3 regions of the Pectobacterium odoriferum genome follow, and region 2 is predicted to be linked to each of the others. Evidence: predicted binding sites of a transcription regulator. Region 2 holds the regulator's gene; each other region holds the start of a gene.
The links. Region 2 encodes ArgR, which controls arginine synthesis, uptake and breakdown. Its sites were predicted from a motif close to ANTGAATAAAAATACANT; they were not measured.
Positions count from the first base shown of each region.

Region 1: the regulator ArgR is predicted to act here: its motif matches at 2,988-3,005, upstream of argA (amino-acid N-acetyltransferase).
Region 3: the regulator ArgR is predicted to act here: its motif matches at 1,941-1,958, upstream of argC (N-acetyl-gamma-glutamyl-phosphate reductase).

Region 1 covers NZ_CP034938.1:1,210,915-1,215,009, reverse strand. The annotation lists gene mltA (murein transglycosylase A) at 1-738, opposite strand, end outside; tRNA gene EO763_RS05410 (tRNA-Met) at 1,011-1,087, shown strand; tRNA gene EO763_RS05405 (tRNA-Met) at 1,156-1,232, shown strand; tRNA gene EO763_RS05400 (tRNA-Met) at 1,280-1,356, shown strand; gene amiC (N-acetylmuramoyl-L-alanine amidase AmiC) at 1,516-2,760, opposite strand; gene argA (amino-acid N-acetyltransferase) at 3,020-4,095, shown strand, end outside.
Region 2 covers NZ_CP034938.1:671,251-675,345, forward strand. The annotation lists gene rpsU (30S ribosomal protein S21) at 1-140, opposite strand, end outside; gene tsaD (tRNA (adenosine(37)-N6)-threonylcarbamoyltransferase complex transferase subunit TsaD) at 368-1,381, shown strand; gene argR (transcriptional regulator ArgR) at 1,465-1,935, opposite strand; gene mdh (malate dehydrogenase) at 2,405-3,343, shown strand; gene EO763_RS02995 (helix-turn-helix domain-containing protein) at 3,532-3,795, opposite strand; gene EO763_RS03000 (DNA-binding protein) at 3,983-4,095, shown strand, end outside.
Region 3 covers NZ_CP034938.1:4,670,021-4,674,115, forward strand. The annotation lists gene argB (acetylglutamate kinase) at 1-760, opposite strand, end outside; gene argC (N-acetyl-gamma-glutamyl-phosphate reductase) at 798-1,802, opposite strand; gene argE (acetylornithine deacetylase) at 2,005-3,156, shown strand; gene EO763_RS21070 (GntR family transcriptional regulator) at 3,211-3,924, shown strand; gene EO763_RS21075 (starvation-sensing protein RspA) at 3,933-4,095, opposite strand, start outside.

The DNA of each region.
Region 1 (4,095 bases), 540 kb from region 2:
CACTTCATATTCGGAATGCTGCTCCGCCCATTTGCGGATCGCCTGCATCGACATATCTTCACGCGCAACTTCACCACGATCGATCAGCACCTTACCAATACTGCGGTAGGCATGGCCGTTCTTGCCTGCGTAGCCGAAGAACGTCAGCGGGCGCCCATCGCCAAAATCAATATAGGCGCTGCCCTGCACTTCCATCATGAAGTTATCGACCAATGAATTGGTCCAGGCGAGAACCAGCCGCTCATCCAGCGCACCTGAATAAATGCCGGCACGATCCGGTAGCCGACGGTTATTTTTGCCCTTTGACGGCATGGCATATAAAGGATGGCGGAATTCCCCCTGACGGGTATGGCGCGCCTGCAGTACCGGCGTGTAATAACCGGTGAACTGCACGTTACCAAAGTTATCGACGCCTTCCATCTGCCAGGCATTCAGACCAAACTTGCTCAGCTCGCGGGTATCCGCGCCTGACATCATCCAGTTTTCAACCGCCTGAAAGGTCGTATTATTGCGCGAATACAGATTAGGTGACGCCGACCGGATTTCAGAAACCTGAGTCATAAAATCCCGTGCGTTGACTGGTTTCCCTTTGGCATTAGGTTCATTCACCAATTCCAGAGGCTGGTTGAGGTGACCATCTTTATATTGCTGCCCGCGATCGGTTGGCCTGGATTGGCACCCCGCCAGAATGACAATGACCACTGCGGTCAGCACGTATTTTCCCCACCGTCCCTTCATCTTTGCGCTCGCTTTTTACATCAAAAAATTTACCGTCGAACGATAACAAACGGCTATCGAGAAAGGAATGGGACAGCATACAAATCCACGGTTCAAGCGTGCTCCGTTCGGCGCACGGCGCAACAAAAGTCAGGGGAGTCTGCTTATCGCCATATTACGGTCATAAAACAACCTATCAGGTGGTAAATCAATCACCTGACAACCCAATGCCGCGCTTTTTATAGAAATAGGTTGCATCAATGCTCATGGAGAGTATAGTGCGCATCCACGGACGCGGGGTGGAGCAGCCTGGTAGCTCGTCGGGCTCATAACCCGAAGGTCGTCGGTTCGAATCCGGCCCCCGCAACCAATTGATGTGAGTCGTCCATCAAGAGAAGTGAAAGTAGTAAAAAAAGTAGATAGTAAAGTTAGTACGGACGCGGGGTGGAGCAGCCTGGTAGCTCGTCGGGCTCATAACCCGAAGGTCGTCGGTTCGAATCCGGCCCCCGCAACCAACTGATGTGAGTCGTCCATCAAGAGAAGTAAAAATAAGTCATACGGACGCGGGGTGGAGCAGCCTGGTAGCTCGTCGGGCTCATAACCCGAAGGTCGTCGGTTCGAATCCGGCCCCCGCAACCAACTAAGACTAAAACGATAAAGCACCTTAACGGGTGCTTTTTTGTTTTCTGCGTCATCTATTTTCCATGCAGTTCCTACACCACGCCCCAGACCTATTTATTCCCTCTGAACCGCGCCAGCAAGACGCGGTCACCGCACGTGCTACATCGACAACATCAACTACCGTTCGGCCTGACTGGCAAAGTAGGCTTTAATTCCTGCAAAAATGGATTCCGCAATTTGCTGCTGGAAATGGCTGGTGCGCAGCTTACGCTCTTCTTCCAGATTGCTGATAAATGCCGTCTCAACCAGAACAGACGGAATATCTGGCGCTTTCAGTACCGCAAATCCGGCCTGATCGACGCTGTTTTTATGCAGACGATTGACCCTACCCAGCCGGGTCAGGATCTCTTTACCAAACTTCAGGCTGTCGCTGATAGTCACGGTCTGCACCAGATCGAACATAGTGTGATCCAGATAGCGATCGCCGCTCATGCTCACGCCACCGATCAAATCCGATTCGTTCTGGGTCTCTGCCAGAAATCTGGCGGCGGTACTGGTTGCGCCTTTCTTCGACAGTGCAAAAACCGACGATCCCCTTGCCGATCGATTGGTAAACGCATCCGCATGAATCGAAATGAACAGATCGGCACGCTGCTTGCGCGCTTTCGCCACCCGCACGCGCAGCGGAATGAATACATCTTCATTACGCGTCATATACGCTTTCATGTTGGATTCATTATCGATCAGCTTGCGCAAACGGCGAGCGATTTGCAGCACGATGTCTTTCTCGCGCGTTTTATTCTTGCCAATCGCACCGGGATCTTCACCACCGTGACCGGGGTCGAGCATGATAATTAGCGGACGATCCCGCCCTGCTTTCCCGGCTTTCGGCGCTTCCGCTGGCAGCGTACGTTCCAGATCGCCTTTGTTGTAATCCGCCAGCAGCGCCAGCAGCGGATCGTCTTCGTTATCGTAGCGCCCTGCGGCAGGATACAAATCCAGCACCAGCCGGTGCTTGAATTCGGCCACTGGCCCCAGCGTAAAGACCTTGGTCGTCGCCTGCTGCTTGAGTTCCAACACCAAGCGCACCGTGGTTTTATCAAACTGTCCGATACGCGCTTCTTTAATCAGCGGATCGTTATCTGACGTAAACTGGCTGGCTATCTCCTTCAGCACGCTGTTCAGATGAACATTTTCGATATCCACCACGATGCGTTCAGGATTACTCAGACTAAACTGTTTATATTTCAGCGGGTGATTGGATTCCAGTGTGACGCGGGTATAGGCGGAGGACGGCCAGACGCGCACGGCAACGACCTGTGTCGTCGCCGCTATCCCTACACCACTTACGCTTAACAGCCAGGTTGCTGCTGCGGTTTGTAATAGACGCCGTCGAGTCAAATGATGATTCGAATGAGACATGCCACTCCGATCTGATTGCTGTGCGCTATCCTGCGTTGTTGTGTTGCCAATGCACTGGATAGGTCATTAAAAAATGAATAAAGGTAAAAATTGTCAAAAACTTTAACGAATCTATCCCACTCTGTCATGCAAAAATCCTGTGCAGGCCTTATAACAGGCGGATATCATAAATTTGAAGCATTAACCTCGCTTTTCTGGTTAATACTTCCTCTTGCCTTTTACGTCATAAAGAATAAAAATACAGAAATTACGAATAAAAATGCAAAGAGGGCTCGCAGTGAAGGAACGGAGTACAGAACTGGTTCAGGGCTTCCGCCATTCAGTTCCCTATATCAATGCCCACCGTGGCAAAACGTTTGTCATCATGTTAGGTGGCGAAGCCATTGAACATGCCAACTTCTCTAGCATCGTAAATGATATCGGGCTATTACACAGTCTGGGGATCAAGCTGGTGGTAGTTTATGGCGCTCGTCCCCAGATCGACGCCAATCTGACAACGCATCACTACGAGCCTCACTACCATAAAAACACCCGCATCACCGACAGCGCCACGCTGGAGCTGGTCAAGCAGGCGGCGGGAATGCTGCAACTAGACATCACCGCTCGGCTGTCGATGAGCCTGAACAATACACCGCTGCAAGGTGCCCACATTAATGTCGTCAGCGGTAACTTTATTATCGCGCAGCCGCTTGGCGTTGATGACGGTGTGGACTACTGCCACAGCGGCCGTATCCGCCGTATTGATGAAGAAGCCGTTCACCGTCAGTTGAATAGCGGTGCGATTGTGCTGCTCGGTCCGGTTGCAGTGTCAGTCACTGGTGAAAGTTTCAATTTAACCTCGGAAGAGGTCGCGACCCAGCTCGCCATTAAGCTGAAAGCGGAGAAGATGATCGGCTTCTGCTCCTCACAGGGCGTGACCAATGAAGAAGGCAACATCATTTCCGAGCTGTTTCCTGACGATGCACAACAGCGTATTGATGCACTGGAACAGGCTGGCGATTACCATTCGGGTACGGTTCGATTCCTGCGCGGCGCGGTCAAAGCCTGCCGTAGCGGCGTGCGCCGCAGTCACCTGATCAGCTATCAGGACGACGGCGCACTGTTGCAGGAACTGTTCTCACGCGACGGAATCGGTACACAGATCGTGATGGAAAGCGCCGAGCAGGTTCGCCGTGCGACCATCAATGACATTGGCGGTATTCTGGAGCTGATTCGCCCGCTGGAAGAGCAAGGCATTCTGGTCAGACGCTCGCGCGAGCAGTTGGAAATGGAAATCGACAAATTCACTGTCGTGGTACGCGATAACCTGACTATCGCTTGCGCTGCGCTTTATCC
Region 2 (4,095 bases):
CGCTTGCGTTCAGTCGTTGGTTTTTCATAAAACTCACGACGACGAACTTCAGCCAGAACGCCTGCTTTTTCACAGGAACGTTTGAAGCGACGCAGAGCTACGTCGAACGGCTCGTTTTCACGTACTTTAATTACCGGCATGTGCCTCTCACCTCAATAAATTCGGTTTGCCGCTGGCCTTGTGCCAGCCTTTTCAAAATGGTGCGGAATTCTACTGCAAACGTGACGCCTTTGTAAAGCATTGCGGTGATCATAAAACACCCAACCGCTGCCAGCGCAGAAATCAGGTCGCTTATGGTAGACTATCCGCAGTTTGAAGCAAGTGGCATTTAACGAATGCCTCTATCGTCATCAAAGTAGGAACTGCAATGCGCGTACTGGGTATCGAAACATCCTGTGATGAAACCGGAGTAGCTATTTATGACACGGAAGCTGGTTTACTCGCCAATCAGCTATACAGTCAGGTCAAATTACATGCTGATTACGGCGGTGTAGTGCCAGAGCTCGCCTCACGCGATCACGTGCGTAAAACGGTTCCGTTGATTCAGGCGGCGCTGCGTGAAGCTGGGCTACAGGCTGACGATATCAATGGCGTGGCTTACACCGCTGGCCCTGGTTTGGTCGGCGCGCTATTAGTGGGCGCGACGATCGGTAGATCGTTGGCATTTGCATGGGGGGTACCGGCGATTCCTGTGCACCATATGGAAGGGCATTTGCTGGCGCCGATGCTGGAAGATAACCCGCCGGCGTTTCCTTTCGTGGCGCTGCTGGTCTCTGGTGGTCATACGCAGCTCATCAGCGTGACGGGCATTGGTGAGTACCGTTTGCTGGGTGAGTCGATTGATGATGCTGCGGGTGAAGCGTTTGATAAAACAGCGAAATTACTGGGATTAGATTATCCCGGTGGCCCAATGCTGTCGAAAATGGCGCAGGTAGGGAATTCCCAACGTTTCACGTTTCCGCGCCCGATGACTGACCGGCCGGGGCTGGATTTCAGCTTTTCTGGGCTAAAAACGTTTGCGGCTAATACGATTCGTAGCAACGGTGATGACGATCAAACGCGTGCTGACATCGCTCGTGCGTTTGAAGATGCCGTTGTAGATACGCTGGCGATAAAATGTCGTCGTGCGCTGGATGAGACGGGCTTTAAACGACTGGTCATGGCGGGGGGCGTGAGCGCAAACCGGACGTTACGCCAGCGCTTAGGTGAAGTGATGGTTAAACGCGGCGGTGAAGTGTTTTATGCACGCCCCGAATTCTGCACAGATAATGGCGCGATGATTGCCTATGCGGGTAGCGTACGTTTGGTTCATGGTGCGAGCCAGACGCTGGGCGTATCCGTTCGGCCACGTTGGCCGTTGGCCGAATTGCCTGCGGTGTGAGATTTCAAACGCAATAGTCGCTACGTGTAGCGGGTCTACACGTAGCAAAGAACGAGTAACAAAAACGGCAGCGTACGAGCGAATTACAGCTCTTGTTCGAATAGCACCAGAATAGCTTCGTAAAGCTGTTTGACGCTGAAGCCTCTTGCAGGGGTGGTAAAGATGGTGTCATCACCCGCGATGGTGCCGAGAATACCTTCTGACTTCCCAAGTGAGTCTAGCAGGCGAGCAATAAGCTGTGCGGCTCCTGGGCTGGTATGGATCACGACAACCGCGTCGTTGTAGTCCACGTCCAGCACAAGGTTCTTCAGCGGGCTGGACGTAGTCGGGACGCCAAGCTCGGCTGGGAGACAATACACCATCTCCATTTTGGCATTGCGCGTGCGCACGGCACCAAATTTCGTTAGCATGCGTGACACCTTGGATTGGTTGATGTTTTCAAATCCTTCGTCTTGCAATGCCTGAACAATTTCACTTTGAGAACTGAACTTCTCTTCCTTTAACAGCGCTTTGAACGCTTTAACGAGGTCTTCTTGTTTTGTCGAATTTCGCATTCTGCACCGGATTAATTGTTATGGTTAATCTTCCCATTATGCAGTTGTGTGAATTTTTATGCAATTAAATTGCGTATAATTCCAATCCATTTCACCAGATATGCGTTAGTCGCTGTTTTCAAAAAAATTCAGCCTCTGGGTAGTCCGAAAAATGCGTCCTGCGTCACATAAAAGTAAATCAAATGTTATCAGAATGATGTTGTTTGGACGCCATTGATCAGTGTAATGTAGCCCATAGGTTAACCGCCAGTGAATGAACACCGCGTTATAGCTCAATAGCTTATTAACTTTACTTACCTTTCAAACGAATGGTTGTTTTTGATTTATTATTAGAGACATAGCGTATTTTTTGTCTCTCATGTCATTTGTAGAAAGATAAGTAGATTACTCTTATCCCCATTTTTATATTCTGTTTATAACCAAATGAATTCACGGCACTTTTTTATTTTATGATAATAAGGAGTTTAGGATGAAAGTTGCAGTTCTCGGAGCAGCAGGTGGTATCGGTCAGGCACTCGCACTCCTCCTCAAAACCCAGCTTCCTTCAGGTTCAGAACTATCCCTTTACGATATCGCTCCGGTCACGCCGGGTGTTGCCGTTGATCTGAGCCATATTCCTACAGCAGTGAAGATCAAAGGCTATAGCGGTGAAGATGCTAAACCAGCGCTTGTTGGTGCAGATATCGTGCTGATCTCCGCGGGTGTGGCACGCAAACCTGGTATGGATCGTTCCGATTTGTTTAACGTCAATGCTGGCATTGTGCGTAATCTGGTTGAGCAAATTGCGGTTACCTGCCCGAAAGCCTGTATCGGTATCATTACCAACCCAGTGAACACGACTGTTGCGATTGCAGCAGAAGTGCTGAAAAAAGCTGGCGTATATGACAAAAACAAACTGTTCGGCGTAACAACGCTGGATATCATCCGTTCCAACACGTTCGTTGCTGAGCTGAAAGGCAAACAACCGCAGGATATTAATGTGCCGGTTATTGGCGGACACTCTGGTGTGACGATTCTGCCTCTGCTGTCTCAGGTTTCTGGTATCAGCTTCAGCGATCAGGAAGTGGCCGATCTGACCAAGCGTATCCAGAATGCGGGTACCGAGGTTGTTGAAGCTAAAGCTGGTGGCGGATCGGCAACGCTGTCTATGGGTCAGGCTGCGGCACGCTTTGGTCTGTCTCTGGTTCGTGCGCTGCAAGGCGAAAGCGGTGTGGTGGAATGTGCATACGTTGAAAGTGATGGCAAACATGCTCGCTTCTTCGCTCAACCGATTCTGTTAGGCAAAGACGGCGTCGCCGAGCGTAAAGACATCGGCACATTAAGCGCTTTTGAGCAAAACGCGCTTAACAGCATGCTGGATACGCTGAAGCAGGATATTGAGCTGGGCGAGACGTTCATCAAGAACTGATTACCCGTCATACTTCAAGCTGCCTGTGCGTTGGCTTTCCTCGTTCACCCCAGTCACTTACTTATGTAAGCTTCTGGGGATTAACTGTGTCGCCGCCTGCCTGCAACTCGAATTATTTAGGGTATGGTTGAGCGTTAATAATATGCAGAGTAAAAAGCCGGAGATGTCGATCTCCGGCTTTTCTTTTTTTAATCGGGACGGATGAGTTTTTTTCTGTCGATAAGCTCATTGGTTTCCGGATTGTAGTACCGGCTGGGCCAAATCTCTGAGGGGTGAATATTCAGCGCATCGGCAATAAGCCATTCCCCTTTGGGCCAAGGGCGCGAGAGCGCATTAGCTAACGTAGATGAGCTTAATCCGGCCGCTCGCGATACCGCCGCCAGCGTTGTGTTTTTCTTGCGCAGTGCAGCAATGATATCAGCGGGATGCCAGTCTTGTTTCCTTAAAATCATAATCCTTCCCTTATTTGCTATAAGACGACTGTCGATTAGTGGTATAAATAACGGATGTTAGTTATATGCCGAACTAACATGACATTATTATTTGGAAATAATATAGCATTAATTTTCCTTAAAATTCTCAATTAATTTCCAAATAAGCGCGTTTTTGTTAGGGATGGCACTATCAGGATGAAAGGCAATGAAAAAAGAGTGGTTTGCTACCAGCGAATTGGTTGGAGTCGGCGGCCTTCCGAAATCAAGACAAGGATTAAATAAGCGCGCCCGCGAGGATGGATGGGAGAAGCGTCGCCG
Region 3 (4,095 bases), 1.0 Mb from region 2:
GTGTGCCAATCGCCACACCGTTGAACAGCGCAGGTAGCTGCTCGGCATGACGCCAACTGGCGATATCAACCGGACGACCCAGCGCACGCGCGGCATCCAGCGCGGCGTTGACCTTAACAATCATGCCGTCGGTGATGATGCCCTGAGCGATCAACTGCTCGGCTTTCTCCGCCGTCATTTCGGCGATACGCTGGCCTTTACCGTCCAGAATGCCGCTAACATCAGACAGCAGGATTAAATCCGCGCCCAGCGTTTGCGCCAGCGCCGTCGCTGCCTGATCGGCATTGACGTTCATCAGGTCGCCCTGTGCCGTAATACCGATGGAGCTAACAACAGGCAGATAGCCCGCTGACAGCAGCGTGTTCAGCAGCGCAGGCGATCCCGCTTCTGCTTTACCCACAAAGCCCAAAGACTCATCTAGCTGTGTGACCGTCGTGCTGCCGCCATCGCCCAGACACAAGCCGACCGCATTGATGTCATGCTTCTTCGCCCATGACAGCAGCGTCTTGTTGGCGGAACCCGCCAGCGCACCGGTGATGATATCAATCTGATCGGCAGGCGTGACGCGCAGGCCGTTTTTCTTCACGACGGGCAGCGCCAGTTTCTTCATCAGGTCATCCACCAGACAGCCGCCGCCGTGCACAATCACCAGCGGACGCTGGTGTTCCTGACGGTAAGCCACCAGCGCAGTGAACAGGCGTTCCAGCGCTTCTTCGCTATCCAGTAAAACGCCACCTAATTTGATAATTAACGGATTCATTATGCTTCGCGCCTCGAAATGTCGGGACCAGTAGTGATTAAATTAACGATTGGGTTTCAGGGAAACCAAAACGAATGTTCATGCATTGCACAGCCTGTGCCGCCGCACCTTTCAGCAGGTTATCCTCGGTTGCCACCACGATCAGGTGCTCACCATCAACAGAGAAACCGATATCGCAGAACGGCAGGCCGACAACGGATTTCAGCGCCGGAACGCCCTTATCGTACAGGCGAACCAGCGGCTTATCGTGATAAGCATTGTGATAGGCCTCAGCGACATCCTGCTGGGTTACGCCCGGTTGCAGGCGACAGGTGATAGTTTCCAGAATACCGCGAGCGAAGTTGCCCAAATGCGGTGTGAAGATCACTGGCGTACCGAGGTGCGTTGAAATTTCAGGCTCATGGCGGTGGTTGAAAATGCCGTACGGTTGCAGGCTGACTTCACAGAAGCTGCTGGTCAGCGACGCTTTACGCCCCGCCCCGCTCACGCCGCTCACGGCATTAATCACTGGCCACTGAGCCGGGTTCAGCAGTTGGGCATCCAGCAGCGGCTTAAGCGCCAGTTGCGCAGCCGTTGGATAACAGCCCGGCACGGCAACCAGTTGTGCCTGTTTTACGCTTTCAGCACGCCATTCGGCCAGCCCGTAAACCGCTTTTGCCAGCCAGTCAGGGTGCTGATGCTCAAAGCCATAGTAACGACGATAAAATTCGGCATCCTGTACGCGGAACGCGCCGGACAAATCAAAAACAGTACAGCCTGCTGCCAGAAAAACAGGGGCCAGATCGTGGCTGACCTTGTGATCGGTCGCCAGAAAAACGACATCCACGCCTTTCGCCGCTTCTTCCGCATCGGTCAGCGGTTTTACCGGGATATCGATGATGCCTTTGAGCTGCGGATGTAAATCAGAAATCAATTTTCCTGCATCGACACTTTGCGCAGAAACCATCAAAGCGGTTATGTTCATCTGTGGGTGACGGTTCAGGTAGAGCGCAAGCTCAGCGCCGGTATAACCACTTGCACCAACAATCAGCGTATTCAGCATGGGATCCGTATACCTTCTTACTTATCTATGGAACAGGTAACAGGGCTCACCAGCGTCGGTACGCTGTTCACCCGCGAAACTCAGTGAAAGTGACGAATCGCCATCGCCGTACCTTTGGGTTTCCTTTCGCCGAGCATTATTGTATTTTTATTCAAAATAAATGCATGAATATTGATACTATCCTAACCAGAGGCTGTCAACAGTGAAGATGAATTTACCCCCTTTTATTGAGCTATATCGGGCATTGATCGCCACACCGTCCATCAGTGCCACCGACAGCGCGCTCGATCAAAGTAATCATACCTTAATCAACCTGCTGGCAGGCTGGTTCGGCGATCTCGGCTTCCATGTGGAAGTCCAACCAGTCCCCGGCACCCTCAATAAATTTAATATGCTGGCGCGGATTGGTGAAGGAAAAGGTGGCTTATTGTTAGCAGGCCACACCGACACCGTCCCGTTCGACGACGGTCGCTGGACGCGCGACCCGTTCACGCTGACCGAACATGACAACAAGCTGTACGGCCTGGGTACGGCGGACATGAAAGGCTTCTTTGCCTTTATTCTGGATGCGTTGCGCGATATCGATCCGACCAAGCTGACGAAACCGCTCTATGTGCTGGCAACGGCAGATGAAGAGACGACGATGGCCGGTGCCAAGTATTTCTCCGAATCGACGCAGATTCGCCCGGACTGCGCCATCATCGGCGAACCGACCTCGCTGCAACCGGTGCGCGCCCACAAGGGCCATATGTCCAACGCGATCCGCATTCAGGGGCAGTCTGGCCACTCCAGCGATCCGTCGCGCGGCGTGAACGCGATCGAGCTGATGCACGAAGCCATTTCTCATCTGCTGGTGCTGCGTAACACGCTACAGGAACGCTATCACAATCCGATTTTCCACATTCCTCACCCGACCATGAACCTCGGGCACATTCACGGCGGCGATGCCGCTAACCGTATCTGCGGCTGCTGTGAGTTACATATGGATATCCGTCCGCTGCCGGGCATTACGCTTAACGATCTGGACGGTTTGCTGTCAGAAGCGCTTGAGCCTGTCAGCCAGCGCTGGCCGGGCCGCTTGACCATCAGCGAGCTGCATCCGCCGATTCCTGGCTATGAGTGCCCACCAGACCACCGTCTGGTGTCCGTCGTGGAGAATCTGCTGGGGACGAAAACGGAAATCGTTAACTACTGCACCGAAGCACCGTTTATTCAGACGCTGTGTCCAACGCTGGTTCTGGGGCCAGGATCAATCGAGCAGGCGCACCAGCCGGATGAATATATTGATACCAAGTTTATTAAACCAACGCGGGATCTGATCTCGCAGGTGATTCATCACTTCTGCCACCACTGATCCAACGAAAGCGGCCTTGTCAGCCATGCTGACAGGGTCATTTTGAGACAGAGAATGAAAAAGAAAGATTTCATCGCACAGGATCTACTGAGCAAAATCTATCAGCACACCGACCCGCTGCCAGAGAAGCTGCCGCCGGAACGCCAGTTGGCGGAAGAATACGGCGTGTCGCGCTTTACCATCCGTCAGGCGCTGGAAAAACTCGCCAGCATCGGCGCGATCCATATGGTGCAGGGATCGGGTAACTTCATTAATCAGGGCGTACGCAGCAACCCGCTGGTGTATAACTCGATTACCGAAAAGAAATTTAACCAGATTTCATTCCGTCTGCTTAGCCTGCATAAGCGGCTGCCGACTCGGGAAGAGCAGCAGGTTTTTGCTATCAGCGAAAATACGTTCATCTGGGAATTCAGTCGATTACGTTATGTCGATAACCGTAAGGTGCAGATTGAGATATCGAAAATGCCCGCCGCAGATTTCCCGGACATGAGCCAGAAGATTATTGAAAGCTCTATTCAGCAGTATGTGCTCAGCAAGGGCTATGCGATTTCACACTACCTGACACATTATCAGGCGGTTAACGTCACTAAAGCACAGGCTGAGCTACTGGGCTGCAAGAAAGGCACGGCGGCGATGCACATTCTTAATCGCGGTATTTTACAGGGCGGTCGCGTGTACGAATCGAGCGATATCATCGACATTAACTACGCCTGCACCTACGTCATCCCCTTCAACCGCGATAACCTGAATTTCCGCCAGTCGCCATAATAGTTCACTCAAGGCGTATGCATCGTGCCATCGGGCAGGCGGCTCTGCGTCCATTCGTGCGGACGATAGACGACGGGGAACTGCCGTGCCGCATCCAGATCGATACCCACGCCAATACCGGGGCGCTCAATCGGATACAGATAGCCCTTCTCCGGTTCCACCGCCTGCGGG